DNA from 3 places in the Pectobacterium versatile genome. Region 3 is predicted to be linked to each of the others. Evidence: predicted binding sites of a transcription regulator. Region 3 holds the regulator's gene; each other region holds the start of a gene.
What was found. The regulator ArgR, encoded in region 3, controls arginine synthesis, uptake and breakdown. The targets are predictions, from matches to a motif close to ANTGAATAAAAATACANT.

Region 1: the regulator ArgR is predicted to act here: its motif matches at 5,560-5,577, upstream of argC (N-acetyl-gamma-glutamyl-phosphate reductase).
Region 2: the regulator ArgR is predicted to act here: its motif matches at 6,626-6,643, upstream of argA (amino-acid N-acetyltransferase).

Annotation. Positions count from the first base shown of each region.
Region 1 covers NZ_CP034276.1:230,481-240,436, forward strand. Annotated here, with positions in the region: gene ppc (phosphoenolpyruvate carboxylase) at 1-431, opposite strand, end outside; gene EIP93_RS01035 (PTS transporter subunit EIIC) at 675-2,063, opposite strand; gene EIP93_RS01040 (starvation-sensing protein RspA) at 2,386-3,585, shown strand; gene EIP93_RS01045 (GntR family transcriptional regulator) at 3,594-4,307, opposite strand; gene argE (acetylornithine deacetylase) at 4,362-5,513, opposite strand; gene argC (N-acetyl-gamma-glutamyl-phosphate reductase) at 5,716-6,720, shown strand; gene argB (acetylglutamate kinase) at 6,758-7,531, shown strand; gene argH (argininosuccinate lyase) at 7,594-8,967, shown strand; gene rmuC (DNA recombination protein RmuC) at 9,187-9,956, shown strand, end outside.
Region 2 covers NZ_CP034276.1:1,175,716-1,185,671, forward strand. Annotated here, with positions in the region: gene recB (exodeoxyribonuclease V subunit beta) at 1-791, shown strand, start outside; gene recD (exodeoxyribonuclease V subunit alpha) at 788-2,647, shown strand; gene EIP93_RS05370 (LacI family DNA-binding transcriptional regulator) at 2,660-3,682, opposite strand; gene EIP93_RS05375 (L-talarate/galactarate dehydratase) at 4,008-5,204, shown strand; gene argA (amino-acid N-acetyltransferase) at 5,268-6,611, opposite strand; gene amiC (N-acetylmuramoyl-L-alanine amidase AmiC) at 6,976-8,220, shown strand; tRNA gene EIP93_RS05390 (tRNA-Met) at 8,367-8,443, opposite strand; tRNA gene EIP93_RS05395 (tRNA-Met) at 8,491-8,567, opposite strand; tRNA gene EIP93_RS05400 (tRNA-Met) at 8,636-8,712, opposite strand; gene mltA (murein transglycosylase A) at 8,985-9,956, shown strand, end outside.
Region 3 covers NZ_CP034276.1:758,067-768,022, reverse strand. Annotated here, with positions in the region: gene EIP93_RS03550 (DMT family transporter) at 1-22, opposite strand, end outside; gene rpmA (50S ribosomal protein L27) at 112-369, opposite strand; gene rplU (50S ribosomal protein L21) at 389-700, opposite strand; gene ispB (octaprenyl diphosphate synthase) at 957-1,928, shown strand; gene EIP93_RS03530 (DNA-binding protein) at 2,006-2,380, opposite strand; gene EIP93_RS03520 (DNA-binding protein) at 2,629-3,015, opposite strand; gene EIP93_RS03515 (helix-turn-helix domain-containing protein) at 3,203-3,466, shown strand; gene mdh (malate dehydrogenase) at 3,536-4,474, opposite strand; gene argR (transcriptional regulator ArgR) at 4,944-5,414, shown strand; gene tsaD (tRNA (adenosine(37)-N6)-threonylcarbamoyltransferase complex transferase subunit TsaD) at 5,500-6,513, opposite strand; gene rpsU (30S ribosomal protein S21) at 6,742-6,957, shown strand; gene dnaG (DNA primase) at 7,112-8,866, shown strand; gene rpoD (RNA polymerase sigma factor RpoD) at 9,020-9,956, shown strand, end outside.

The DNA of each region.
Region 1 (9,956 bases), 530 kb from region 3:
CGGGTAATTTCTGTCGGGTGTGCGGTCAGCACCAGCTCGATCGACAAGGATTCTACGGCGTCACGGATATCGCGTTCGGTCAGATCTTTGCTTTCCTTCAGGCGCTCAAACGCGTGGGAAAGCTGTGCCGGGTTACTCGCGGCTTCACCGTGCGGTGAAATCGTATGATATTGCTCAGCGGTATTGGTCAGGTTAAGGAACTGGCTGAATGCGCGGGCAACGGGCAACAGTTCATCGTTAGACAGGTTTTGCAGCGTAGTCAGCAACTCCTGACGATGTTTTTCATTACCTGCGCGGGAAGACTTTGACAACTTGCGGATTGTTTCGACTTTATCAAGGATGTTTTCACCCAGTGCTTCCTTGATGGTATCGCCGAGAAGCTTGCCGAGCATACTGACGTTACTGCGCATTGCGGAATATTGTTCGTTCATAGTTACCCTGACCCATCCCTACCATTTTTGTAAGTTTATTTCACTTGACATATTTTGACGCACTGCCTCCATCTAGCCACGATAAGGCGGGTTCGTCAATTGACGATTCTTTCTTCTCCTTATTCTTTGTACTTGCATTGAGGCGGGCTTGGCAATTTGTGAAATTTAATTACAGAGGCGCGGATATTAGAGGGACTTATTAGCAGGGGAACGTCGCGGGGCGCAGCGGCCCCGCGAGCGCGGTTACGCCTGTTTGGACGCTCTGACGACCAGAATATAAGTCAGAGTAAAAGAAAGCACGATGGCGATAGCCATGCCGGAGACCGCGTAGCTAAAGTACGGGCCGATATAGGCTGGCAGGCTGAAAATACTCGACAAGATGTAGCCATACAGCCGGACACCGAAGTACGCGATAAAGGCCGAGGCGATGGAGCTGGCAATGGTTGCGGAGATAAACGCTTTTTTATACTTCGTCAGTACGCCGAAGAGTGCAGGTTCGGTAATACCGAGCAGCGCAGAAACACCAGCAGACAGCACGACGGATTTATCCTGACGGGTTTTGGCATGGAAGTAGATGGCAAACGTGGAACCCGCAATCGCCATATTAGCCATACACATCATTGGCATCAGCATATCAAAGCCCTGATTGCTGAAATTTTGCAGTGCAATGGGCGTCATCGCGTGATGCATGCCAGTCAGGATAGCGACAGGCCGAATCGCACCGACCACGAAACCAGCAAAGATAGACGACACATCGAACAGGCTCTGAATAAACAGTGCCAGCAGTTTACCGAGGTAGATCCCGAATGGCCCGATCACCGTGAGCGACACCAGTGCGGCGATAAACAGCGTCAGCGTCGGGGTAAACACGGTTTTCAGCACCGAAGGCATAATGCGATCGACCCAGCGGTGGATATAGCTCAGTGCCAGCACAGAGAAAATCACTGGGATGACGCTGGCGGCATAGTTGAACACTGGAATGGGCAGCACACCCATGAAGTAAAAGGCGCTGACCGCATTAGGGCTATTGCTGGCTAGTGCCTTCGCCGCTTCTATCAACGATGGATACATCAGGCAGGCTGCCACAGCCGCTGCTAGATATTCGCTTGTTTTAAAGATCCTGGCTGCGGAGATGGCGAGGAAGAAAGGTAAGAAATAGAACACACCGCTGGCGATCAGGTCGAGGACGATCACGGTATCGGTTTTGGCAGAGACCACTTTCAAGGCGATCAGCCCTGCCAGCAGCCCTTTGATCATACCGGCACCCGCGATGGCAGGCACGATCGGACCAAATACGCCGGAAACCGTATCCATGAACAGCGAAACCAGCCCCTTTTTCTGCTTCTGCACGTCTGGCTGCGATGTCGCTGTAGGCGAAAGCGTTGTGGAGGAAAGCTGGGCGTTCAGCAGTTCGTAATACTCATTGACCTGCGGCCCGATAATAATCTGAAACTGTTCACTCTGGTGTTGGGCACCTAATATGCCTGGCAGACTTTTGATGGCTTCAGTTTGCACTTTACTTTCATCAATTAAATCAAACCGAAGCCGCGTCATGCAGTGCCAGGCTTTATTAATATTTTCGCTTCCGCCAACCAGTTTAATGATTGACTGAATAACGTCATTTTTTCCCATGAAATAAACTCCCCGCATAGCCTTATGTTATTTTTGGCCGAATTATTTCCACCGATATTAAAAACTTAAAGAAGAAAAAACAAACCAATAAAACATGAAGTTCGTCACATGGTTAGTCTATAAGGGGCTTTTTGTTGCCATTATTCGATAATTGGTCTGGTTTTTTAATCAATTTAATGGATTTTTCAAACCAAAATAAATCTTTTAAATAATAGGTTTACAATAAAAGAAAAAATAAGTAGAAAACAAAAAAAGAAACTGATTTTAGACTGTGTTTTTGCCGGGTAAGGCTATTCCGGTAAATGCTCTGGAGGATATTTTTGTGTTGCCGACAATCATTACTGACATTGAATGTCTTGTTACCCGCCCCGACCGTCATAATTTAGTGACGGTGGTGGTTCACACGGATAAAGGCGTGACGGGTTATGGATGTGCGACCTTCCAGCAGCGCCCGCTGGCCGTCAAAGCGATGGTGGACGAGTACCTCAAACCGCTGCTGCTAGGACGAGATGCTAACCACATTGAAGATCTATGGCACATGATGATGGTCAACGCTTATTGGCGTAACGGTCCGGTTATCAACAATGCGGTGGCGGGCGTCGATATGGCGCTGTGGGATATCAAAGGCAAGCTGGCGGATATGCCGCTTTATCACCTGTTTGGTGGGAAATCTCGCGATGCTATTGCCGCTTACAGCCATGCTGCCAGCGATACGCTGGACGGGCTGTATCAGGACGTGGATCGGCTGTATGCGCAGGGCTATCGTCATATCCGCTGCCAGCTAGGATTCTATGGCGGTAATCCCGATGCGCTGCACAGCACGCGGCAGCCAACGGAGGGAGCCTATTACGATCAGGATCAGTACATGGCCAACACGCTCGCCATGTTCCGTGCGCTGCGTGAGAAATACGGCGATCGTTTCCACATCCTGCATGATGTCCATGAGCGTCTGTTCCCGAATCAGGCCGTGCAGTTTGCCAAAGCGGTAGAAGTTTATCGTCCCTATTTCATCGAAGACATTTTGCCGCCTGCGCAAAATGAGTGGCTGGCGCAGATCCGCAGCCAGAGCGCGGTGCCGCTGGCGACCGGGGAGCTGTTTAATAACCCCGCCGAGTGGCAGAATTTGGTGATTAATCGTCAGGTTGATTTCATCCGCTGCCATGTCTCACAGATTGGCGGGATTACGCCAGCGCTGAAACTGGGTGCGTTCTGTCAGAACTTTGGCGTTCGTCTCGCGTGGCATTGCCCGCCGGATATGACGCCGATCGGTGCGGCGGTCAACATTCACCTCAATATCCACCTGCATAACGCCGCGATTCAGGAATTTGTCGCTTACCCGGAAAATACCCGCAAGGTCTTCCCGCAGGCGGTGGAACCGGAGAAGGGCTATCTGTATCCGATTGAGCGCCCAGGTATTGGCGTGGGTATCGATCTGGACGCGGCGCGGCAGTTCCCCGTCGTCTATCGTCCGCACGAATGGACGCAGAGCCGCCTGCCGGATGGCACGATGCATACGCCCTGAGTGAATTATTACGGCGACTGGCGGAAATTCAGGTTATCGCGGTTGAAGGGGATGACGTAGGTGCAGGCGTAGTTGATATCAATGATATCGCTCGATTCGTACACGCGACCACCCTGTAAAATACCGCGATTAAGAATGTGCATCGCCGCTGTGCCTTTCTTGCAGCCCAGTAGCTCAGCCTGTGCTTTAGTGACGTTAACCGCCTGATAATGTGTCAGGTAGTGTGAAATCGCGTAGCCCTTGCTGAGCACATACTGCTGAATAGAGCTTTCAATAATCTTCTGACTCATGTCTGGGAAGTCTGCGGCGGGCATCTTCGATATCTCAATCTGCACCTTACGGTTATCGACATAACGTAATCGGCTGAATTCCCAGATGAACGTATTTTCGCTGATAGCAAAAACCTGCTGCTCTTCCCGAGTCGGCAGCCGCTTATGCAGGCTAAGCAGACGGAATGAAATCTGATTAAATTTCTTTTCGGTAATCGAGTTATACACCAGCGGGTTGCTGCGTACGCCCTGATTGATGAAGTTACCGGAGCCTTGCACCATATGGATTGCGCCGATGCTGGCGAGTTTTTCCAATGCCTGACGAATGGTGAAGCGCGACACGCCGTATTCTTCCGCCAACTGGCGTTCCGGCGGCAGCTTTTCCGGTAGCGGATCGGTGTGCTGATAGATTTTGCTCAGTAGATCCTGTGCGATGAAATCTTTCTTTTTCATTCTCTGTCTCAAAATGACCTTGCCAGCATGGCTGGCAAGGCCGCTTTCGTCGGATCAGTGGTGGCAGAAGTGATGAATCACCTGCGAGATCAGATCCCGCGTTGGTTTAATAAACTTGGTATCAATATATTCATCCGGCTGGTGCGCCTGTTCGATCGATCCTGGCCCCAGAACCAGCGTCGGGCACAGCGTCTGAATAAACGGCGCTTCGGTGCAATAGTTCACGATTTCCGTTTTCGTTCCCAGCAGCTTCTCCACGACGGACACCAGACGGTGATCGGGCGGGCACTCATAGCCAGGAATCGGAGGATGCAGCTCGCTGATGGTCAACCTGCCCGGCCAGCGCTGGCTTACAGGCTCAAGCGCTTCTGACAGCAAACCGTCCAGATCGTTGAGCGTAATGCCCGGCAGCGGACGGATATCCATATGCAGTTCACAGCAGCCGCAGATACGGTTAGCGGCATCGCCGCCGTGAATGTGGCCGAGGTTCATAGTCGGGTGAGGAATGTGGAAAATCGGATTGTGATAGCGTTCCTGTAGCGTGTTACGCAATACCAGCAGATGAGAAATGGCTTCGTGCATCAGCTCAATCGCGTTCACGCCGCGCGACGGATCGCTGGAGTGGCCAGACTGCCCCTGAATGCGGATCGCGTTAGACATATGGCCCTTGTGGGCACGCACCGGTTGCAGTGAGGTCGGTTCGCCGATGATGGCGCAGTCCGGGCGAATCTGCGTGGATTCGGAGAAATACTTGGCGCCGGCCATCGTCGTCTCTTCATCTGCCGTTGCCAGCACGTAGAGCGGTTTCGTCAGCTTGGTCGGATCGATATCGCGCAACGCATCCAGAATAAAGGCAAAGAAGCCTTTCATGTCCGCCGTACCCAGGCCGTACAGCTTGTTGTCATGTTCGGTCAGCGTGAACGGGTCACGCGTCCAGCGACCGTCGTCGAACGGGACGGTGTCGGTGTGGCCTGCTAACAATAAGCCACCTTTTCCTTCACCAATCCGCGCCAGCATATTAAATTTATTGAGGGTGCCGGGGACTGGTTGGACTTCCACGTGGAAGCCGAGATCGCCGAACCAGCCGGCCAGCAGGTTGATTAAGGTATGATTACTTTGATCGAGCGCGCTGTCGGTGGCACTGATGGACGGTGTGGCTATCAATGCCCGATATAGCTCAATAAAAGGGGGTAAATTCATCTTCACTGTTGACAGCCTCTGGTTAGGATAGTATCAATATTCATGCATTTATTTTGAATAAAAATACAATAATGCTCGGCGAAAGGAAACCCAAAGGTACGGCGATGACGATTCGTCACTTTCACTGAGTTTCGCGGGTGAACAGCGTACCGACGCTGGTGAGCCCTGTTACCTGTTCCATAGATAAGTAAGAAGGTATACGGATCCCATGCTGAATACGCTGATTGTTGGTGCAAGTGGTTATACCGGCGCTGAGCTTGCGCTCTACCTGAACCGTCACCCACAGATGAACATAACCGCTTTGATGGTTTCTGCGCAAAGTGTCGATGCAGGAAAATTGATTTCTGATTTACATCCGCAGCTCAAAGGCATCATCGATGTTCCGGTAAAACCGCTGACCGATGCGGAAGAAGCGGCGAAAGGCGTGGATGTCGTTTTTCTGGCGACCGACCACAAAGTCAGCCACGATCTGGCCCCTGTTTTTCTGGCGGCAGGCTGCACCGTTTTTGATTTGTCTGGCGCGTTTCGCGTACAAGATGCCGAATTTTATCGTCGTTACTATGGCTTTGAGCATCAGCACCCTGACTGGCTGGCAAAAGCGGTTTACGGGCTGGCCGAATGGCGTGCGGAAAGCGTAAAACAGGCACAACTGGTTGCCGTGCCAGGCTGTTATCCAACGGCTGCGCAGCTGGCGCTGAAGCCGCTGCTGGATGCCCAACTGCTGAACCCGGCTCAGTGGCCGGTGATTAATGCCGTGAGCGGCGTGAGCGGGGCGGGGCGTAAAGCGTCGCTGACCAGCAGCTTCTGTGAAGTCAGCCTGCAACCGTACGGCATTTTCAACCACCGCCATGAGCCTGAAATTTCAACGCACCTCGGCACGCCAGTGATCTTCACTCCGCATTTGGGCAACTTCGCTCGCGGTATTCTGGAAACTATCACCTGTCGCCTGCAACCGGGCGTAACCCAGCAGGATATCGCTGAGGCTTATCACAACGCTTATCACGATAAGCCGCTGGTTCGCCTGTACGATAAGGGCGTTCCGGCGCTGAAATCCGTTGTCGGCCTGCCGTTCTGCGATATCGGTTTCTCTGTTGATGGTGAGCACCTGATCGTGGTGGCAACCGAAGATAACCTGCTGAAAGGCGCGGCGGCACAGGCTGTGCAATGCATGAATATTCGTTTTGGTTTCCCTGAAACCCAATCGTTAATTTAATCACTACTGGTCCCGACATTTCGAGGCGCGAAGCATAATGAATCCGTTAATTATCAAATTAGGTGGCGTTTTACTGGATAGCGAAGAAGCGCTGGAACGTCTGTTCACTGCGCTGGTAGCTTACCGTCAGGAACACCAGCGTCCGCTGGTGATTGTGCACGGCGGCGGCTGTCTGGTGGATGACCTGATGAAGAAACTGTCGCTGCCCGTCGTGAAGAAAAACGGCCTGCGCGTCACGCCTGCCGATCAGATTGATATCATCACCGGTGCGCTGGCGGGTTCCGCCAACAAGACGCTGCTGTCATGGGCGAAGAAGCATGACATCAACGCGGTCGGCTTGTGTCTGGGCGATGGCGGCAGCACGACGGTCACGCAGTTAGATGAGTCTTTGGGCTTTGTGGGTAAGGCAGAAGCGGGATCGCCTGCGCTGCTGAACACGCTGCTGTCTGCGGGCTATCTGCCTGTTGTTAGCTCCATCGGCATTACGGCACAGGGCGACCTGATGAACGTCAACGCTGACCAAGCGGCGACGGCACTGGCGCAAACGCTGGGTGCGGATTTAATCCTGCTGTCTGACGTTAGTGGCATTCTGGATGGTAAAGGCCAGCGTATTGCCGAAATGACGGCAGGGAAAGCCGAGCAGCTGATCGCTCAGGGCATTATTACCGACGGCATGATTGTTAAGGTCAACGCCGCGCTGGATGCCGCTCGTGCGCTGGGTCGTCCGGTTGATATCGCCAGCTGGCGTCATGTTGAGCAGCTACCTGCGCTGTTCAACGGCGTAGCGATTGGCACGCGTATTCTGGCGTAAGTCGTTTCTGGGTATGGCATGATGCGATACCAACGTGAATTATATTTTTGGGAGTAAGGGTTATGGCTTTGTGGGGCGGTCGGTTTAGTCAGGCAGCAGATCAGCGTTTTAAACAGTTTAATGACTCACTGCGGTTTGATTACCGTCTGGCGGAACAGGACATCGTTGGCTCGATCGGCTGGTCGAAAGCGCTGGTGACGGTAAATGTGCTTAGCGAGCAGGAACAGCAACAGCTGGAACAGGCGCTGAATGCGCTGCTGGTTGAGGTACAGGCCGATCCTGAGATGATCCTGCAAAGCGATGCAGAAGACATTCACAGCTGGGTTGAACTGCGTCTGATTGAGAAAGTCGGCGATTTAGGTAAAAAGCTGCATACCGGTCGTAGCCGTAACGATCAGGTCGCGACGGATCTGAAACTGTGGTGCAAGGCGCAGATTGCTGAACTGCTGCTGTCGGTACGCCAGCTGCGTCAGGCACTGGTTACGACGGCGGAAGCCAATCAGGATGCGGTTATGCCGGGTTACACCCACCTACAGCGCGCACAGCCGGTGACGTTTGCGCACTGGTGTCTGGCCTACCATGAAATGCTGGCGCGTGATGAAAGTCGTCTGGAAGATACGCTGAAGCGTCTGGATGTCAGTCCACTGGGCTGCGGTGCGCTGGCAGGAACGGCTTATCCGATCGACCGTGAGCAACTGGCGGGCTGGCTGGGATTTGCCTCGGCCACGCGTAACAGTCTGGATACGGTTTCCGATCGCGATCATGTACTGGAACTGCTGTCTGATGCTTCGATCGGCATGATCCACCTGTCGCGTTTTGCCGAAGATCTGATCTTCTTCAACAGCGGTGAAGCGGCGTTCGTTGAGCTGTCTGACCGTGTGACATCCGGTTCTTCCCTGATGCCACAGAAGAAAAACCCGGATGCACTGGAGCTGATTCGCGGTAAATGCGGTCGCGTACAGGGCGCGTTGACCGGCATGATGATGACGCTTAAAGGCCTACCGCTGGCGTATAACAAAGATATGCAGGAAGACAAAGAAGGGCTGTTTGACGCACTGGATACCTGGCACGATTGCCTGATGATGGCGGGTCTGGTGCTGGAAGGCATTCAGGTTAAGCGTCCGCGCTGTAAAGAAGCGGCCGAGCAAGGCTACGCGAACTCGACAGAGCTGGCGGATTACCTGGTCGCGAAAGGCGTTCCGTTCCGTGAAGCGCACCATATCGTGGGCGAAGCGGTAGTTGAAGCCATTCGTCAGGGCAAAGCATTGGAAGCGTTGCCGCTGGCCGATCTGCAAAAATTCAGCGCCGTGATTGGCGAGGATGTGTACCCGATTCTGGCGCTACAATCCTGTCTGGATAAGCGTGCGGCACAAGGTGGCGTATCACCGCAGCAGGTTGCCAAAGCGATTAGTGATGCGAAGCAGCACTTAGCCTAAGTTGCCCTCTTCTGTTTCAGTTCCCCCAACGTGGTGTTTCGCGTTGGGGGATTTCTGCGTTACCGATCTGATTCTTCTGCAAATTATCATCTATCCATGTTCATATGGAATGCGGCTCGCATTTTTCTGCTCAGCGTCTTCCCCACCAGAATTGTTTCTGGACATCCATACAGTATCATTTTACCTTGACCGACAGCGTGAAAGGCCTGCGGAGGCAAAGTGGATATCAGCATATTTTATGGTCTGGGCGGCAGTGCGGTCGGGCTATTGGTCGGGTGGTTAATTGCCAGCCTGATTCATCAGCAGAAGTTGTCGCGGCATGACACCGAACAGCAGTTGCTGGCGCAGACATTGCAGCAGGCTCAGCAGTCACTCAGCGAACAGCAGCAGGCAAAACAGCAGGACGAACAGCGGCTACGGCAAAATGAGCTAGAGCTGCGCACGGTTCACGCTCAACTCTCTGCCAGCCATGAAAAGCTGCAACAGCTTGCTGAACTCCGCGAGGAATGTGTGCAGTTAAATCAGGAACTGCGAACGCTGCGTGAAATCAACAGCTCGCAGGAAGCGGAGCTGCGGGAAGTCACCATTCGGCTGGAAGAAACCCGTATGGCGGCGGAAGAAAAGCAGCGTCTGCTGGCAAACAGCGAACAGCGGTTGACGACGCAGTTTGAGAATCTGGCGAACCGGATTTTTGAACATAGCGGCCGCAAAGTGGATGAACAAAATAAACAGAGTCTGGATAAGCTGCTGATGCCGCTGCGTGAGCAGCTTGATGGTTTCCGCCGTCAGGTGCAGGAAAGCTTTGGTGCGGAAGCGCGCGAGCGTCACACGTTGGCGCATGAAATCCGCAATCTGCAACAACTGAACGCGCAGATGGCACATGAAGCTATCAATCTGACGAAAGCACTGAAAGGCGACAATAAGACGCAGGGTAACTGGGGCGAGGTGGTGTTAAGCCGCGTGCTCGAAGCCTCCGGCCTGCGTGAAGG
Region 2 (9,956 bases), 420 kb from region 3:
TGGATATCGAAGCGATAGGCGAGCGTCAGGAAGCGGATGAAACCCAACTGACACCGCATACGTTTCCACGTGGCGCGAGTCCGGGAACGTTTTTGCATAGCCTGTTTGAAACGCTGGATTTCACTCAGCCCGTTGAGGATGACTGGCTGGCCGAGCAGTTGCAGCTACAGGGATTTGAAGCGCACTGGCATCCGGTATTGAAGACGTGGATGGATACGCTGTTGCATACGTCGCTTAACGGGCAAGGGATTATGCTGTCAGCGCTGGATAACGCCGATAAGCAGGCCGAATTACAGTTCTATATACCGATTGATGCGCCAATACAGGCGGCGCAGCTCGATCGGTTGGCAAAGCATCACGATCCGCTATCCGCGCGGTGTCCGGCGCTCTCTTTTCAGCAGGTTAAAGGCATGCTGAAAGGGTTTATCGATCTGGTGTTCCGCTGGGAAGGGCGCTATTACCTGCTGGACTATAAGTCCAACTGGCTCGGCCCTGATGCCAGCGCGTACACCCAAACGGCTATGATGCAGTCGATGGCCGAACACCGCTACGACCTGCAATATCAGCTCTACACGTTGGCTTTGCACCGCTATCTGCGTCATCGCATTGCGGATTATGACTATGAGCGCCATTTTGGCGGGGTGTTTTATCTGTTTTTACGCGGCGTTGAAGCGTCGCATCCCGGCAATGGCATCTTTGCTTGTCGTCCCTCTACTGAATTTGTTTTTGGGCTGGATGCGCTTTTTAAGGGAAAGACGCCTGACGATGCTGATACAGGAATTCCCTCATGATTGCATTACTTGAAACGGCACTGGCGCGGCGGTTGTTACGCCCGCTGGATGTTCAGTTCGCCAGAATGCTGGCGGATGAGACGCAGCCCGATCTGCTGTTGGCTGCCGCCTGCCTGAGTGCGCACTCGGGGGCGGGGCATGTGTGTTTACCGTTGGAGCACTTGCAGGCGCAGACGCTGTTTGACGGCCGTGAGTCTGAACTGGCGCAACAGCTGCTTGCGGAGACAGGACTAAACACGGTTGCCGCATGGCAGCAGCGCTTACTGGTGTCCGATGCCGTCAGCGACGGCAGCCAGCCGACGCCGCTGGTACTGCAAGGAGAAAAGCTGTACTTGCAGCGCAGCTGGCAGAGTGAAGGCCGCGTGGCGCAGTTTATCGCCAGCGAGCGCGATACGATCTCCGTCGATGAACCTGCAATTCGGGCGGTTTTAGATCGGCTGTTTCCTGACACGGACGAAGAGATTAACTGGCAGAAGGTGGCCGCGGCTGTCGCGTTGACGCGCCGCATTGCGGTTATTTCTGGCGGGCCGGGAACGGGGAAAACCACGACGGTGGCTAAGTTGTTAGCGGCGCTGATTGAGCTGAATACGGGAAACGCGTTACGTATTCAACTGGCTGCGCCGACCGGGAAAGCGGCTGCGCGGCTCACGGAGTCGTTGGGGCAGGCCCTGCACCGTCTGGCGGTGGATCCTCGGTTGCGGGAAGCGTTTCCGCAGGAAGCGACAACGCTGCATCGCCTTTTGGGAGCGGTGACGGACAGCCAGCGCCTGCGTCACCATCAGGACAACCCGCTGCATTTGGATGTGCTGATTGTGGATGAGGCGTCGATGGTCGATCTGCCGATGATGGCGAATGTGATTGCCGCGCTTCCGCCACACGCCAGAATTATCTTTCTGGGCGACCGCGATCAACTGGCGTCCGTCGAGGCGGGGGCGGTGTTAGGTGACATCTGTCGTTTTGCCGAAGCTGGCTATAGCCGTGCGCGGGCGCAGCAACTGCAACGCCTGACGGGTTGTACGCTGGATGACAGCGGCCCTGAAGGGCAGTCGACGGTCAGTGACAGTATTTGTCTGTTACGCCGGAGCTACCGTTTCGATCCGCATTCTGGTATTGGACAACTGGCGCTGGCGGTTAACGGCGGTGATGATGCTCGCGTGCGTGCCGTGCTGAACGGTGAGTTTGCCGACATCACCTGTAGCCCGTTAACCGAGGCTGAAGAGTATCAGGCCATGCTGGCACAGTGTGTCGAAGGGTATCGTGATTATCTACAGCTTGTTGCTGCGGGCGCAACGCCGGATGCCGTGCTGCTTGCTTTCCAACGTTATCGCCAGCTGTGCGCGTTGCGTGAAGGGCCGTTTGGCGTAGCAGGACTGAATCAGCGTATTGAGCAGGCTTTGCATCAGTCAGGGCTGATTCAGCGCAGTCGTAATCCGCTTAACCGCTGGTATCCCGGCCGGCCGGTCATGATTGAACGTAACGATGCCGCATTGGGTCTGTTCAATGGTGATATCGGTATCGCCATGATAGGGGAAAGCGGGGAACTGCGCGTATTTTTCCCCTTGCCGAATGGCGAAACCAAAGACGTTACGCCAAGCCGTCTGCCGCCGCATGACACAGCCTATGCGATGACAGTGCATAAATCGCAGGGATCGGAGTTCGATCATACGGCGCTGGTGCTGCCGAACCACTATTTACCGGTGCTGACGCGGGAACTGGTGTATACCGCTATCACGCGTGCGCGCCAGCGTTTGTCACTCTATACCGATGTCCGCATTCTCTGCCGGGCGGTGAAAACGCCAACGCAGCGCTATAGCGGCTTGGAAGAGAGAATTAGCGCACTAATGATGCGTCCTTGATGGGGGATAACGTCAGGCGGACTCACGCTCAATCAGCGAAAAACCGATATCCATGATGGGGGAGGGCACGCTTTTCCCCTCAATCTTTTCTGCCAGCATGGCCGCTGCGTCGGTGCCGATCTTCCAGCGATCGACCCTGACCGTCGTAATCGTTGGTGTGCTGTGTGCAGCGAAATCGAGATCGCCAAATCCCATCACGGCCAGTTGCTTCGGCACCGCTAATCCTCTGGCGGCAGCTTCGATCATCACACCTTGCGCTAGCGTATCGGAACTGCAAATGATGGCATCAAAAACGTCGCCATCGGCGAGAAGTTCGATCAGCCCTTGCCGCCCTAACGCCAGCGTCGCAGGCCACGGGGCGAGGGCTTCACGCACGTAAGTTCCCGGCTGTTTTTGTATGATGTCGTAAATGCCCTTCTTACGCAGCCCGGCACGCGCGTCTTCGGTCCAGACCAGGCCAAAGCGCAAATGTCCTTTACCCAGCAAATAGTGTCCGATGGTGTTCCCGATACTTTCATGGGAAAAACCGACCAGCATATCGAGCGGCGTCGGGGTGAGATCCCAGATTTCGACGACGGGGATCGTGGCGTTGAGCAGGAGACGTTTGAGTTCGGGCGTATGGTGGATACCGGTGAGGACGATACCGTCTGGGCGACGAGAAAGCAGGGTGGCGACAATCTCTGCCTCGGATTTATTGGTATAGCCAGCGACGCACAGCAGCATGTGGTAACCGCGTGCGGCTAGCTCATCGCTGATCGCCTGAACGGTATCAACGAACATATTGTTATTGATTTGCGGCACAACGACGGCAATCAGCTTGCTGCGTCTTGAGGCGAGCCCGCCTGCTAACATATTGGGGATATAGCCTGTGGCGCGGACCGCTTCCATCACCTTATTCACGGTTTCCGCACGAACAATTTTCGGATTGTTCAACGCGCGGCTGACGGTCATGGGCGAAATGCCTGCGGCACGCGCGACATCTTCAAGCGTGGGAGCGCGCGGCGGCATGCTGCTGGCGTTTTTATCGCGTTTCAATCACGGGTTCCCTTCTGAGGCTGCGCGCACATTTACATGTCGCTGGATTATCGTTGATGGCACATCGGTTTACCAGTCGCCTGTGTTTCTACAACCTGCCGAATTGTCTCGTTTTTTCCGGCTGGCCCCAGAGCGGGCTAGGCTGCATTTCCGCTGTATCCTCTTACTTTTCGTGGTGATTGCGCAATCATTAATTCTGTCTCTCGATGAACGATTTTATCGTGTTAATGATTATTGTGTGATCTGTGTTGCATGTTTTTTCTTCGTTTATCGCTATCTTCCTTCTGTTTATGAATGTTAGCGCAATCATTTTACGAGGTGAGACATGACTATCAGTGCAAATTCAGCGGCGGTTAGCTATGCAAAAGTCACGAACGTCAGAACGGCTGCCGAGTCGGGCGATCGAATTGAATGGGTAAAACTCTCTCTGGCGTTTTTGCCGCTGGCAACGCCGGTTAGCGATGCGAAAGTACTGACCGGAAGGCAAAAACCGCTGACCGAAGTCGCGATTATTTTTGCGGAAATCCGCAGTCGTGATGGGTTTGAAGGGGTGGGGTTCAGCTATTCCAAGCGGGCGGGTGGACAGGGCATTTATGCCCATGCGAAAGAGATTGCCGATAACCTGCTGGGCGAAGATCCGAACGATATCGATAAGATCTATACCAAGCTGCTGTGGGCTGGTGCGTCGGTTGGCCGCAGTGGAATGGCGGTGCAGGCGATTTCTCCGCTCGATATTGCACTGTGGGATATGAAAGCCAAGCGTGCAGGTTTGCCCCTGTCTAAGCTGCTGGGCTCACACCGTGATTCCGTGCAGTGTTACAACACCTCCGGCGGCTTCCTGCATACGCCATTGGATCAAGTATTAAAAAATGTCGTGATCTCCCGGGAAAGCGGTATCGGCGGGATAAAACTGAAAGTCGGGCAGCCGAATACGGCGGAGGATATCCGTCGTCTCACGGCGGTGCGCGAAGCGCTGGGGGATGATTTCCCGCTGATGGTGGATGCCAATCAGCAGTGGGATCGCGAAACGGCGATTCGGATGGGCAGAAAGATGGAAGCCTTTAATCTGATCTGGATTGAAGAGCCGCTGGATGCCTACGATGTGGAAGGTCACGCGGCGCTGACGGCCGCGCTGGATACGCCGATTGCCACTGGCGAGATGCTGACCAGTTTCCGCGAACATGAACAGCTAATACTCGGGAACGCCAGTGATTTTGTCCAGCCGGATGCGCCGCGCGTGGGCGGGATTTCGCCTTTCCTGAAAATTATGGACTTGGCCGCGAAGCACGGTCGTAAACTGGCACCGCATTTTGCGATGGAAGTGCATTTGCATCTGGCTGCGGCCTATCCGATTGAACCCTGGCTGGAGCACTTCGAGTGGCTGAATCCGCTGTTCAACGAGCAGCTAGAGCTGCGCGATGGGCGTATGTGGGTATCCGATCGTCTGGGACTAGGATTTACGCTGAGCGAACAGACAAGGAAGTGGACAACATTAAGCTGTGAGTTTGGCAAGCAGCCATAAGCGGATGAAAGATTGTGGCCGACTTTACGGTCGGCCACGAGAAGCGTTATTGAGTGGAATAACTCAGAGGTCTAGCACCAGAATCTTCGAGCGACGCTGGTAGTTGTACAGCGCCTGCTTTTTCTTCGGCAGCATTTCCACTTCGGCGGGTAAAAAGCCGCGTTCCTGGAACCAGTGGATGCTGTGCGTCGTCAGTACAAACAGCTTTTGCAGACCTTGCTGACGTGCCTGAGCGGCAACGCGCAGTAACAGCATATCGCCGCGTGATGAGCTGCGGTAATCCGGGTGAACCGCCACGCAGGCCATTTCACCAATGCTCTCTTCCGGGAACGGATAAAGCGCGGCGCAGGCGATAGTCAGGTTATCGCGTACCACGACAGTGAATTTGTCGATCTCCATTTCCAACTGCTCGCGCGAGCGTCTGACCAGAATACCTTGCTCTTCCAGCGGGCGAATCAGCTCCAGAATACCGCCAATGTCATTGATGGTCGCACGGCGAACCTGCTCGGCGCTTTCCATCACGATCTGCGTACCGATTCCGTCACGTGAGAACAGTTCCTGCAACAGCGCACCGTCGTCCTGATAGCTAATCAGATGGCTGCGGCGCACACCGCTACGGCAGGCTTTGACCGCGCCGCGCAGGAATCGAACCGTACCCGAATGGTAATCGCCAGCTTGTTCCAGTGCATCAATACGCTGCTGTGCATCGTCAGGGAACAGCTCGGAAATGATGTTGCCTTCTTCATTGGTCACGCCCTGTGAGGAGCAGAAGCCGATCATCTTCTCTGCTTTCAGCTTAATGGCGAGCTGGGTCGCGACCTCTTCCGAGGTTAAATTGAAACTTTCACCCGTGACTGACACGGCAACCGGACCGAGCAGCACAATCGCACCGCTATTCAGCTGGCGGTGAACGGCTTCTTCATCAATACGGCGGATACGGCCGCTGTGGCAGTAGTCCACACCGTCATCAACGCCAAGCGGCTGCGCGATAATAAAGTTACCGCTGACGACATTAATGTGGGCACCTTGCAGCGGTGTGTTGTTCAGGCTCATCGACAGCCGAGCGGTGATGTCCAACTGCAACATTCCTGCCGCTTGCTTGACCAGTTCCAGCGTGGTGCTGTCGGTGATGCGGGTATTTTTATGGTAGAGAGGCTCGTAGTGATGCGTTGTCAGGTTGGCGTCGATCTGGGGACGAGCACCATAAACCACCACCAGCTTGATCCCCAGACTGTGTAACAGCCCGATATCATTTACGATGCTAGAGAAGTTGGCATGTTCAATGGCTTCGCCACCTAACATGATGACAAACGTTTTGCCACGGTGGGCATTGATATAGGGAACTGAATGGCGGAAGCCCTGAACCAGTTCTGTACTCCGTTCCTTCACTGCGAGCCCTCTTTGCATTTTTATTCGTAATTTCTGTATTTTTATTCTTTATGACGTAAAAGGCAAGAGGAAGTATTAACCAGAAAAGTCAGGATTCTGTTTCATCTTGCTACCATGCCCTAAATAATTCGAGTTGCAGGAAGGCGGCAACCGCGCGAATCCCCAGGAGCTTACATAAGTAAGTGACTGGGGTGAGCAAGGGAAGCCAACGCACATGCGGCTTGAAGTATGACGGGCATGAATAGGATTTTTGCATGACAGAGTGGAACAGATTCGTTAAAGTTTTTGACAATTTTTACCTTTATTCATTTTTTAATGACCTATCCAGTGCATTGGCAACACAACAGCGCAGGATAGCGCACAGCAATCAGATCGGAGTGGCATGTCTCATTCGAATCATCATTTGACTCGACGGCGTCTATTACAAACCGCAGCAGCAACCTGGCTGTTAAGCGTAAGTGGTGTAGGGATAGCGGCGACGACACAGGTCGTTGCCGTGCGCGTCTGGCCGTCCTCCGCCTATACCCGCGTCACGCTGGAATCCAATCACCCGCTGAAATATAAACAGTTTAGCCTGAGTAATCCTGAACGCATCGTGGTGGATATCGAAAATGTTCATCTAAACAGCGTGCTGAAGGAGATAGCCAGCCAGTTTACGTCAGATAACGATCCGCTGATTAAAGAAGCGCGCATCGGACAGTTTGATAAAACCACGGTGCGCTTGGTGTTGGAACTCAAGCAGCAGGCGACGACCAAGGTCTTTACGCTGGGGCCGGTGGCCGAATTCAAGCACCGGCTGGTGCTGGATTTGTATCCTGCCGCAGGGCGCTACGACAACGAAGACGATCCGCTGCTGGCGCTGCTGGAGGATTACAACAAAGGCGATCTGGAACGTACGCTGCCGGCAGAAGCGCCGAAAGCCGGGAAGGCTGGGCGGGATCGTCCGCTGATTATCATGCTCGACCCTGGTCACGGTGGTGAAGATCCCGGTGCGATTGGCAAGAATAAAACGCGCGAGAAAGACATCGTGCTGCAAATCGCCCGCCGTTTGCGCAAGCTGATCGATAATGAATCCAACATGAAAGCGTATATGACGCGTAATGAAGATGTATTCATTCCGCTGCGCGTGCGGGTGGCGAAAGCGCGCAAGCAGCGTGCCGATCTGTTCATTTCGATTCATGCGGATGCGTTTACCAATCGATCGGCAAGAGGATCGTCGGTTTTTGCGCTGTCGAAGAAAGGGGCAACCAGTACCGCTGCCAGATTTCTGGCAGAGACCCAGAACGAATCGGATTTGATCGGTGGTGTGAGCATGAGCGGCGATCGCTATCTGGATCACACCATGTTCGATCTGGTGCAGACCGTGACCATCAGCGACAGTCTGAAGTTTGGTAAAGAGATCCTGACCCGGCTGGGTAGGGTGAATCGTTTGCATAAAAACAGCGTCGATCAGGCCGGATTTGCAGTACTGAAAGCGCCGGATATTCCGTCTGTTCTGGTTGAGACGGCATTTATCAGCAATCTGGAAGAAGAGCGTAAGCTGCGCACCAGCCATTTCCAACAGCAAATTGCGGAATCCATTTTTGCAGGAATTAAAGCCTACTTTGCCAGTCAGGCCGAACGGTAGTTGATGTAGCACGATGGCCGCGTCTTGCTGGCGCGGTTCAGAGGGAATAAATAGGTCTGGGACGTGGTGTAGGAACTGCATGGAAAATAGATGACGCAGAAAACAAAAAAGCACCCGTTAAGGTGCTTTATCGTTTTAGTCTTAGTTGGTTGCGGGGGCCGGATTCGAACCGACGACCTTCGGGTTATGAGCCCGACGAGCTACCAGGCTGCTCCACCCCGCGTCCGTATGACTTATCTTTACTTCTCTTGATGGACGACTCACATCAATTGGTTGCGGGGGCCGGATTCGAACCGACGACCTTCGGGTTATGAGCCCGACGAGCTACCAGGCTGCTCCACCCCGCGTCCGTACTAACTTTACTATCAACTTTCTTTACTACTTTCACTTCTCTTGATGGACGACTCACATCAATTGGTTGCGGGGGCCGGATTTGAACCGACGACCTTCGGGTTATGAGCCCGACGAGCTACCAGGCTGCTCCACCCCGCGTCCGTGGATGCGCACTATACTCTCCATGAGTATTGATGCAACCTATTTCTATAAAAAGCACGGCATTGGGTTGTCAGGTGATTGATTTATCACCTGATAGGTTGTTTTGTGACCGTAATATGGCGATAAGCAGAATCTCCTGACTTTTGTTACGCCGCGTGCCGAACGGAATACGCGTGATCCGTGGATTTATATGCTGTCCCATTCCTTTCTCGATAGCCGTTTGTTATCGTTCGACGGTAAATTTTTTGATGTAAAAAGCGAGCGCAAAGATGAAGGGACGGTGGGGAAAATACGTGTTGACCGCAGTGGTCATTGCCATTCTGGCGGGGTGCCAATCCAGGCCAACCGATCGCGGGCAGCAATATAAAGATGGTCACCTCAACCAGCCTCTGGAATTGGTGAATGAACCTAATGCCAAAGGAAAACCAGTCAACGCACGGGATTTTATGACTCAGGTTTCTGAAATCCGGTCGGCGTCACCTAATCTGTATTCGCGCAATAATACGACCTTTCAGGCGATTGAAAACTGGATGATGTCAGGCGCGGATACCCGCGAGCTGAGCAAGTTTGGTCTGAACGCCTGGCAGATGGAAGGCGTCGATAACTTTGGTAACGTGCAGTTCACCGGTTATTACACGCCGGTATTGCAGGCGCGCCATACCCGTCAGGGTGAATTCCGCCATCCTTTATATGCCATGCCGTCAAAGGGCAAAAATAACCGTCGACTACCGGATCGTGCCGGCATTTATTCAGGTGCGCTAGATGAGCGACTGGTTCTCGCCTGGACCAATTCGCTGGTCGATAACTTCATGATGGAAGTGCAGGGCAGCGCCTATATTGATTTTGGCGATGGACGCCCGCTGACGTTCTTTGGTTACGCTGGCAAGAACGGCCATGCCTACCGCAGTATTGGTAAAGTGCTGATCGATCGTGGTGAAGTCGCGCGTGAAGATATGTCGATGCAGGCGATCCGCAAATGGGCGGATCAGCATTCTGAATATGAAGTGCGTGAACTGTTTGAGCAGAATCCTTCCTTTGTGTTCTTTAAGCCCATGATGTCTGCGCCCGTCAAAGGGGCTAGCGCTGTGCCGCTGGTGGCGAAAGCCTCCGTTGCTTCTGACCGTTCGCTGATCCCGGCAGGCACGGCTCTGTTAATGGAAGTGCCGCTGCTGGATAACGTAGGTAAATTCACTGGCAAGTATGAAATGCGCCTGATGATTGCGCTGGATGTCGGCGGGGCG
Region 3 (9,956 bases):
CCGTCTGTTGTTTAGTATTCATACTTATCCAGATGGTTTACTCAGAATCAGAATGTAAAAAGCCCCGCAAAGAATTGCGGGGCTTAAATCCGTCAGACCTAACGCGAAAAATTATTCAGCAACGATGCTAATAAATTTACGGTTTTTTGGGCCTTTAACTTCAAACTGAACTTTACCATCAGTCAAAGCAAACAGAGTATGGTCTTTCCCGCAGCCAACGTTAGTTCCTGCGTGGAATTTGGTACCACGTTGACGAACGATAATGTTGCCAGCCAGTACACTTTCGCCGCCAAAACGTTTTACGCCCAGACGTTGTGCGTTAGAGTCACGACCGTTACGGGTTGAACCGCCAGCTTTCTTGTGTGCCATTTAATCCGCTCTCCTAATCTTAAGCGCTGATGCCGGTAATTTTCACGTCAGTGAACCACTGACGGTGGCCTGCTTGCTTACGGTAGTGTTTACGGCGACGGAACTTAACGATCTTCACTTTTTCGCCACGACCATGAGCAACAACTTCAGCTTTGATTTTACCGCCATCGACGAAAGGAACGCCGATTTTGATTTCTTCACCGTTAGCAACCATCAGAACTTGGTCAAACTCAACGGCTTCACCAGTTGCGATGTCCAGCTTTTCCAAGCGAACGGTTTGCCCTTCGCTTACTCGGTGTTGTTTACCACCACTTTGGAAAACTGCGTACATATAAAACTCCGCTTTCCGCGCACCCGTTAATAGGTTTCAGAGCGCGCTATAAATATTCATAATAGGGCGCGAATTCTACGCAAAAATACTGAGGATGACAAGTGCATAATCAACGGATGTGAAGAAAAAGAATACAACGTATCAACTGCCGTTTATCTCTCTCATTTTTCAAGTACAATCAGCCCAATAAGTTCCGTCTTGCCGATATGCAACAGCAATCTTACGGCAGTGTTGAAGACATACGTTGGCATAAACCATGAATCTAGAACAAATTACAACATTAACTACGCAGGATATGGCAGCTGTTAATAACGTCATTCTTGAACAACTGAATTCTGACGTCGTTTTGATAAACCAGCTTGGACATTACATCATCAGCGGTGGTGGAAAACGTATACGCCCGATGATTGCTGTCCTTGCGGCCAGAGCCCTCAACTATAACGGTGATAAACATGTCACTGTCGCCGCGCTGATCGAATTTATCCACACAGCAACACTGCTGCATGATGACGTGGTAGACGAATCCGACATGCGCCGGGGTAAAGCAACGGCAAATGCCGCCTTTGGCAACGCAGCAAGTGTGCTGGTTGGGGATTTCATCTATACCCGCGCTTTCCAGATGATGACCAGCCTCGAATCATTACGCGTTCTGGCGCTGATGTCAGAAGCGGTGAACGTGATTGCTGAAGGCGAAGTCTTGCAGCTAATGAACTGCAACGACCCGGATATCACTGAAGAAAGCTATATGCGCGTCATTTACAGTAAAACAGCACGTTTATTTGAAGCCGCAGCGCAATCATCATCGATCCTTGCCGGCGCGACGCCAGAGCAAGAAAAAGCGCTTCAGGACTATGGCCGCTACCTGGGCACTGCGTTCCAGTTAATTGACGATCTGCTCGACTACAGCGCGGACGGTAAAACGCTGGGTAAAAACACGGGCGATGACCTCAATGAAGGCAAGCCAACGCTGCCGCTCCTGCACGCAATGCGTCATGGTAATGCAGAACAACGTTCGATGATTCGCAAGGCGATTGAAGAAGGAAACGGGCGTCATCTGCTGGGACCCGTTCTTGCCGCCATGCAGCAATGCGGTTCACTTGATTATACGCGTCAGCGTGCCGAAGAAGAGGCAGATAAGGCGATTAGCGCACTACAGCTGCTGCCGGAAACACCACACCGCGCTGCGCTCGAAGGCCTTGCCCACTTAGCCGTACAGCGCGATTTCTAACGTGGTGTAAGGTTCTATCAGATAAGATCGTTGATTCATAAGTAGCGCTGCCTTGCAGCGCTACTCGTTCGCCAGACTTAGGCAGTCTGGTCGAGTGTGACATCATCCAGCCGAGACAGCATCGCTATTGTCCCTTCACGCAAGATGAAATTAATCAGCCGGCTTCGTTCATCAACGGAAAGTTGATGGAAAATATGCACCCACGATGACAGCAGGGTCGGCTCATTATCTATACGATAATACTCGGTTGGCGGATTTTCTTTTACTAGCAGAGAGTTCCTGACCTCGTTCGGCAAACTGCGAATAGAATATTCGACACCGCGCCCTTGAACCCCTTTCCGCCTGCGCTTTTCCCAACCGTCGTCTCGTGCCCGCTTGTTCAGCCCCTGCGGCGACTTAGGCAATCCACCTACACCAACCAGCTCACTTGTTGCAAACCACTCTTTGTCCATACTCGTCACTCCCTTGTTTGTTTTGAACAGGCATTACGTCAACTCGCCCAAAAGTTTCCATATAGTAGACTATAATTACCTAAACCGCTAACTTTTACACGTTACCGACACACCTAAGTAATAGAAGAAATGATTAAATCCAGCGTGATGCCCAACCACCGCAGCCAGAGAAAGTGCTACAAAGCGACAGAAAATACAGATTCCTTTTCATCACTGAGGCTAAGTTCAGAAAGATCGCCAGTAACGAATCAGTCAATCACCATTGATGAGACAGGTTCCCCATCCGACGGTGTAATACCTAACTGGCTCAGCGTGGTTGACACCCCGACTCGCAGAATATAAGCGATTAGCTCATCTCTTTCTTTTTCAGATAGTTGCTGATAAATTTGCATCCATACGGCCAGTGCCGCAGGCTGTTTCGCCGAGTAGGCGGAAGGCTCGATTTCGAGTAATAGGGATTTTTTTACCGTATCCGGCAAGCTGTGAATTGAGTACTCCACTCCTCTTCCCTGGACGCCTTTACGGCGACGCTTCTCCCATCCATCCTCGCGGGCGCGCTTATTTAATCCTTGTCTTGATTTCGGAAGGCCGCCGACTCCAACCAATTCGCTGGTAGCAAACCACTCTTTTTTCATTGCCTTTCATCCTGATAGTGCCATCCCTAACAAAAACGCCCTTATTTGGAAATTAATTGAGAATTTTAAGGAAAATTAATGCTATATTATTTCCAAATAATAATGTCATGTTAGTTCGGCATATAACTAACATCCGTTATTTATACCACTAATCTACAGTCGTCTTATAGCAAATAAGGGAAGGATTATGATTTTAAGGAAACAAGACTGGCATCCCGCTGATATCATTGCTGCACTGCGCAAGAAAAACACGACGCTGGCGGCGGTATCGCGAGCGGCCGGATTAAGCTCATCTACGCTAGCTAATGCACTCTCACGCCCTTGGCCCAAAGGGGAGTGGCTTATTGCCGATGCGATGGGTATTCACCCATCAGAGATTTGGCCCAGCCGGTACTACAATCCAGAAACCAATGAGCTTATCGACAGAAAAAAACTCATCCGTCCCGATTAAAAAAGAAAAGCCGGAGATCGACATCTCCGGCTTTTTATTCAACGTCACGTATTACAAGAATCTCAATGATTAATTCTTGATGAACGTCTCGCCTAACTCAATGTCCTGCTTCAGTGTATCCAGCATGCTGTTAAGCGCGTTTTGCTCAAAAGCACTTAATGTGCCGATGTCTTTACGCTCGGCGACGCCGTCTTTGCCTAACAGAATCGGCTGAGCGAAGAAGCGGGCATATTTGCCATCGCTTTCAACGTATGCACATTCCACCACACCGTTTTCGCCTTGCAGCGCACGAACCAGAGACAGACCAAAACGTGCTGCGGCCTGACCCATAGACAACGTTGCCGATCCGCCACCCGCTTTGGCTTCAACAACCTCAGTACCCGCATTCTGGATACGCTTGGTCAGATCGGCCACTTCCTGCTCGCTGAAGCTGATACCAGGAACCTGAGACAGCAGTGGCAGAATCGTCACACCAGAGTGTCCACCGATAACCGGCACATTAATGTCCTGCGGCTGTTTGCCTTTCAGCTCAGCAACGAACGTGTTGGAACGGATGATATCCAGCGTTGTGACGCCGAACAGTTTGTTTTTGTCATATACGCCAGCTTTTTTCAGCACTTCTGCTGCGATGGCAACGGTCGTATTCACCGGGTTGGTGATGATACCGATACAGGCTTTCGGGCAAGTAACCGCAATTTGCTCAACCAGATTACGCACAATGCCAGCATTGACGTTGAACAGATCGGAACGATCCATACCAGGTTTACGTGCCACACCCGCGGAGATCAGCACGATATCTGCACCAACAAGCGCTGGTTTAGCATCTTCACCGCTATAGCCTTTGATCTTCACTGCTGTAGGAATATGGCTCAGATCGACGGCAACACCCGGCGTTACTGGGGCGATATCGTAAAGGGATAGTTCTGAACCTGAAGGAAGCTGGGTTTTGAGGAGGAGTGCGAGTGCCTGACCGATACCACCTGCTGCTCCGAGAACTGCAACTTTCATCCTAAACTCCTTATTATCATAAAATAAAAAAGTGCCGTGAATTCATTTGGTTATAAACAGAATATAAAAATGGGGATACGTGCAACCTACTTATCTTTCCACAAATGACACGAGAGACAAAAAATACGCTATGTCTCTAATAATAAATCAAAAACAACCATTCGTTTGAAAGGTAAGTAAAGTTAGTAAGCTATTGAGCTATAACGCGGTGTTCATTCACGTGCGTTTAACCAGTGCGCTACATTACACCGATCAATGGCGTCCGAACAACATCATTCTGATAACATTTGATTTACTTTTATGTGACGCAGGACGCATTTTTCGGACTACCCAAGAGTCGATTTTTTTTGAAAACAGCGACTAACGCATATCTGGTGAAATGGATTGGAATTATACGCGATTTAATTGCATAAAAATTCACACAACTGCATAATAGGAAGATTAACCATAACAATTAATCCGGTGCAGAATGCGAAATTCGACAAAACAAGAAGACCTCGTTAAAGCGTTCAAAGCGCTGTTAAAGGAAGAGAAATTCAGTTCTCAAAGTGAAATTGTTCAGGCATTGCAAGACGAAGGATTTGAAAACATTAACCAATCCAAGGTGTCACGCATGCTAACGAAATTTGGCGCCGTGCGCACACGCAATGCCAAAATGGAGATGGTGTATTGTCTCCCTGCCGAGCTTGGCGTCCCGACGACGTCCAGCCCGCTGAAGAACCTTGTACTGGACGTGGATTACAATGATGCCGTCGTCGTGATCCATACCAGCCCTGGCGCCGCGCAGCTCATTGCTCGCCTGCTGGACTCACTTGGGAAGTCAGAAGGCATTCTCGGCACCATTGCAGGGGATGACACTATTTTTACCACCCCAGCAAGAGGCTTCAGCGTCAAACAGCTTTACGAAGCGATTCTGGTGCTATTCGAACAAGAGCTGTAATCCGCTTATACGCTAATGTTTTTGCTACGCTTTCTTCACTACGTGTAGAGCAGCTATCTACACGTAGCGATTACCGCTCGAACGCTCACACCGCAGGCAATTCAGCCAACGGCCAACGTGGCCGAACAGATACGCCCAGCGTCTGGCTCGCGCCATGCATCAGACGTACACTGCCTGCATAGGCAATCATCGCGCCATTATCCGTACAGAATTCAGGCCGCGCATAAAACACTTCACCGCCGCGTTTCGCCATCACTTCACCTAAGCGCTGGCGCAGCGTCCGGTTTGCACTCACGCCCCCCGCCATGACCAGTCGTTTAAAGCCCGTCTCATCCAGCGCGCGACGACATTTTATCGCCAGCGTATCTACGACGGCGTCTTCAAACGCACGAGCAATATCGGCACGCGTTTGATCGTCATCACCATTGCTACGAATCGTATTGGCAGCAAACGTTTTTAGCCCAGAAAAACTGAAATCCAGCCCCGGCCGATCGGTCATCGGGCGCGGAAACGTAAAGCGTTGGGAATTCCCCGCCTGCGCCATTTTCGACAGCATTGGACCACCAGGATAATCTAATCCCAGTAATTTCGCCGTTTTATCAAACGCTTCACCCGCCGCATCATCAATCGACTCGCCCAGCAAACGGTACTCTCCAATGCCCGTCACGCTGATGAGCTGCGTATGACCACCAGAGACCAGCAGCGCCACGAAAGGAAACGCCGGCGGGTTATCTTCCAGCATCGGCGCCAGCAAATGCCCTTCCATATGGTGCACAGGAATCGCCGGTACACCCCAGGCGAATGCCAACGATCTACCTATCGTCGCGCCCACTAATAGCGCGCCAACCAAACCAGGGCCGGCGGTGTAAGCCACACCATCGATATCGTCAGCCTGTAACCCAGCTTCGCGCAGCGCCGCCTGAATCAACGGAACCGTTTTACGCACGTGATCGCGTGAGGCGAGCTCAGGCACTACGCCGCCGTAATCAGCATGCAATTTAACCTGGCTGTATAACTGATTGGCGAGCAAACCGGTTTCCGTGTCATAAATGGCCACACCAGTTTCATCACAGGATGTTTCGATACCCAATACGCGCATTGCTGTTCCTAACGTTGATGATGATACGAGCACGCGTTAAATGCCGCTTGCTTCAAACTGCAGATAGTCTACCATAAGCGGCCTGATTTCTGCGCTGGCCGTGGTTGGGCGTTTTATGATCACCGCAATGCTTTACAAAGACGTCACGTTTGCAGTAGAATTCCGCACCATTTTGAAAAGGCTGGCACAAGGCCAGCGGCAAACCGAATTTATTGAGGTGAGAGGCACATGCCGGTAATTAAAGTACGTGAAAACGAGCCGTTCGACGTAGCTCTGCGTCGCTTCAAACGTTCCTGTGAAAAAGCAGGCGTTCTGGCTGAAGTTCGTCGTCGTGAGTTTTATGAAAAACCAACGACCGAACGCAAGCGCGCTAAAGCTTCTGCAGTGAAACGTCACGCGAAGAAATTGGCTCGAGAAAACGCACGCCGCACTCGTCTGTATTAATTTTCAGGAGGGTTTCCCTCCAACGCGTGATTAATCCGCAGACTTAGCAGTTGCATACGTAAGGCCGTGCTTTCCGAAAGGAAGCGCGGCTTGTTGTCGTTTATAAGCTATATCCAATGTAATCACCTTACAGAAGGGTATACACCAGGGGCTTATGGCTGGACGAATCCCACGCGTATTTATTAATGACCTGCTGGCTCGCACCGACATCGTCGATCTCATTGACGCGCGCGTCAAACTGAAGAAGCAGGGCAAAAACTACCATGCGTGCTGTCCGTTCCATCACGAAAAAACCCCCTCATTCACCGTAAACGGTGACAAACAGTTCTATCACTGTTTTGGCTGTGGCGCACACGGCAACGCCATAGACTTTTTGATGAATTACGATCGTCTCGAATTCGTTGAAACCATTGAAGAGCTGGCCACCCAATATGGCCTCGAAGTGCCTTATGAAACCGGCACGGGCCCGACCCAGTTAGAGCGTCACCAACGGCAAAGTCTGTACGAATTGATGGGACAGCTCAGCGGGTTCTATCAACAAGCACTAAGCCAATCAGTCGGTACACCAGCGTTGCAGTACCTGCAACAGCGCGGTTTAAGCGCAGAAGTGATCAGTCATTTTGCAATTGGCTTCGCCCCGCCCGGCTGGGACAACGTTTTAAAGCGCTTTGGCCGCAATAATGATGACCGCAGCACATTGAACGATGCAGGCATGCTGGTGACTAACGATCAGGGCCGAATGTATGACCGCTTCCGCGAGCGTGTGATGTTCCCCATCCGCGACAAACGGGGACGAGTGATTGCCTTCGGCGGACGCGTATTAGGCGATGGTACCCCAAAGTACCTTAACTCGCCGGAAACAGAAATTTTTCATAAAGGTCGCCAGTTGTACGGCCTGTATGAGGCGCAGCAAAGTCACCCAGAACTCAAACGACTCTTGGTTGTTGAAGGCTATATGGATGTGGTGGCGCTGGCGCAGTTTGATATTGACTATGCGGTGGCATCGCTGGGTACCTCCACAACCGCCGATCACATTCAGTTACTATTTCGCGCCACAGACCTGGTGGTGTGTTGTTACGACGGAGACCGTGCTGGACGTGAAGCGGCATGGCGCGCGCTGGAAACTGCGCTACCCTATTTGAACGATGGTCGTCAGCTACGCTTTATGTTCCTGCCAGACGGTGAAGATCCCGATACGCTGGTGCGTAAAGAAGGCAAAATCGCCTTTGAGCAGCGAATGGAACAGGCCCTGCCGCTGTCGCAGTTTCTGTTTGAAACGCTGCAACAGCAGGTGGACATGAGTTCACCCGACGGTCGTACTAAGCTCAGCACGCTGGTGCTACCGCTGATAGGCCAGGTACCGGGAGAAACGCTGCGGATGTATTTGCGCCAGCAGCTCGGTAACAAGCTAGGAATTTTGGACGACAGCCAGTTGGACAGACTGCTCCCAAAAGTGGCAGAGCAAGCTCAATCCTACCAGCCGCCGCAACTAAAAGTCACAACTATGCGTATACTTATAGGACTTTTAGTACAAAACCCAAGATTGGCTGCAGAGGTGCCTGACCTCGCGCTGGAAGGCATTGAAGAAGACAAAGTGGCGGGTTTATCCCTGTTTCAAGACTTGGTGAAAACCTGCAACGCCAGCCCTGGGATGAACATGGGCCTGCTGTTGGAAAAATATCGCGACAGCAAGTACCGCAAACAGCTTGAAACCATGGCTTCATGGAACCATATGATCGTAGAGGAAGAGCTCGACGAGAAGTTCAGAATCAGTCTGGCAGAGCTCTACGATCAGCTGTTGAAACAGCGACAAGAAACATTGATTGCCCGTGACAGAACGCATGGGCTCAACGCCAAAGAAAAAAAAGAGCTTTGGTCGTTGCAACTGGCGTTGACCAGAAAACACTGATACAGAGGCTTAATTGCCGATAAATAGCAGGGTTGAGCCCTGCAAAGAGCCGCTACAGGGGCGCGGCGATAAGAAAAATACCCCTAATGCTATTGTTAGCGAACTACGCTGACCGACACCAACCCAAATACTCTGAAGTGTGGATACCGTCTTATGGAGCAAAACCCGCAGTCACAGCTGAAGCTGCTTGTCACCCGTGGTAAGGAGCAAGGCTACCTGACCTATGCTGAGGTCAATGACCATCTGCCGGAAGATATCATCGACTCGGATCAGATCGAAGATATCATCCAGATGATTAACGACATGGGCATCCAGGTGATGGAAGAAGCACCGGATGCAGACGATCTGTTGCTGGCCGAAAACACCAATGATGCCGATGAAGATGCAGCAGAGGCTGCTGCGCAGGTTCTATCCAGTGTTGAATCGGAAATTGGTCGCATCACCGATCCGGTTCGCATGTACATGCGTGAAATGGGTACCGTTGAGCTGTTGACGCGTGAGGGCGAGATCGATATCGCCAAGCGTATTGAAGACGGCATCAACCAGGTTCAGTGCTCTGTTGCAGAGTATCCTGAAGCCATTACTTACCTGCTGGAACAGTATGACCGCGTCGAAGCGGGCGAAAGCCGCCTGTCCGACCTGATCACTGGCTTCGTCGATCCTAATGCGGAAGAGGACATTGCGCCTACCGCGACTCACGTTGGTTCCGAGCTTTCGAGCGAAGAAATGGACGATGACGATGAGGAAAAAGAAGACGAAGAGGAAGAAGAAGACGACAACAGCATCGATCCTGAGCTGGCGCGTGAGAAGTTCACCGAGCTGCGTGTGCAATATGAAACGACACGTCAGGTTATCAAAGCTCACGGTCGTAGCCATGCATTGGCAGCACAGGAAATCCTGAATCTGTCCGAAGTCTTCAAACAGTTCCGTCTGGTGCCGAAACAGTTTGATTTCCTGGTTAACAGCATGCGTTCCATGATGGATCGCGTTCGTACTCAGGAACGTTTGATCATTAAGTTGTGTGTTGAACAGTGCAAAATGCCGAAGAAAAACTTCGTCACGATGTTCACTGGCAATGAAACCAACAACA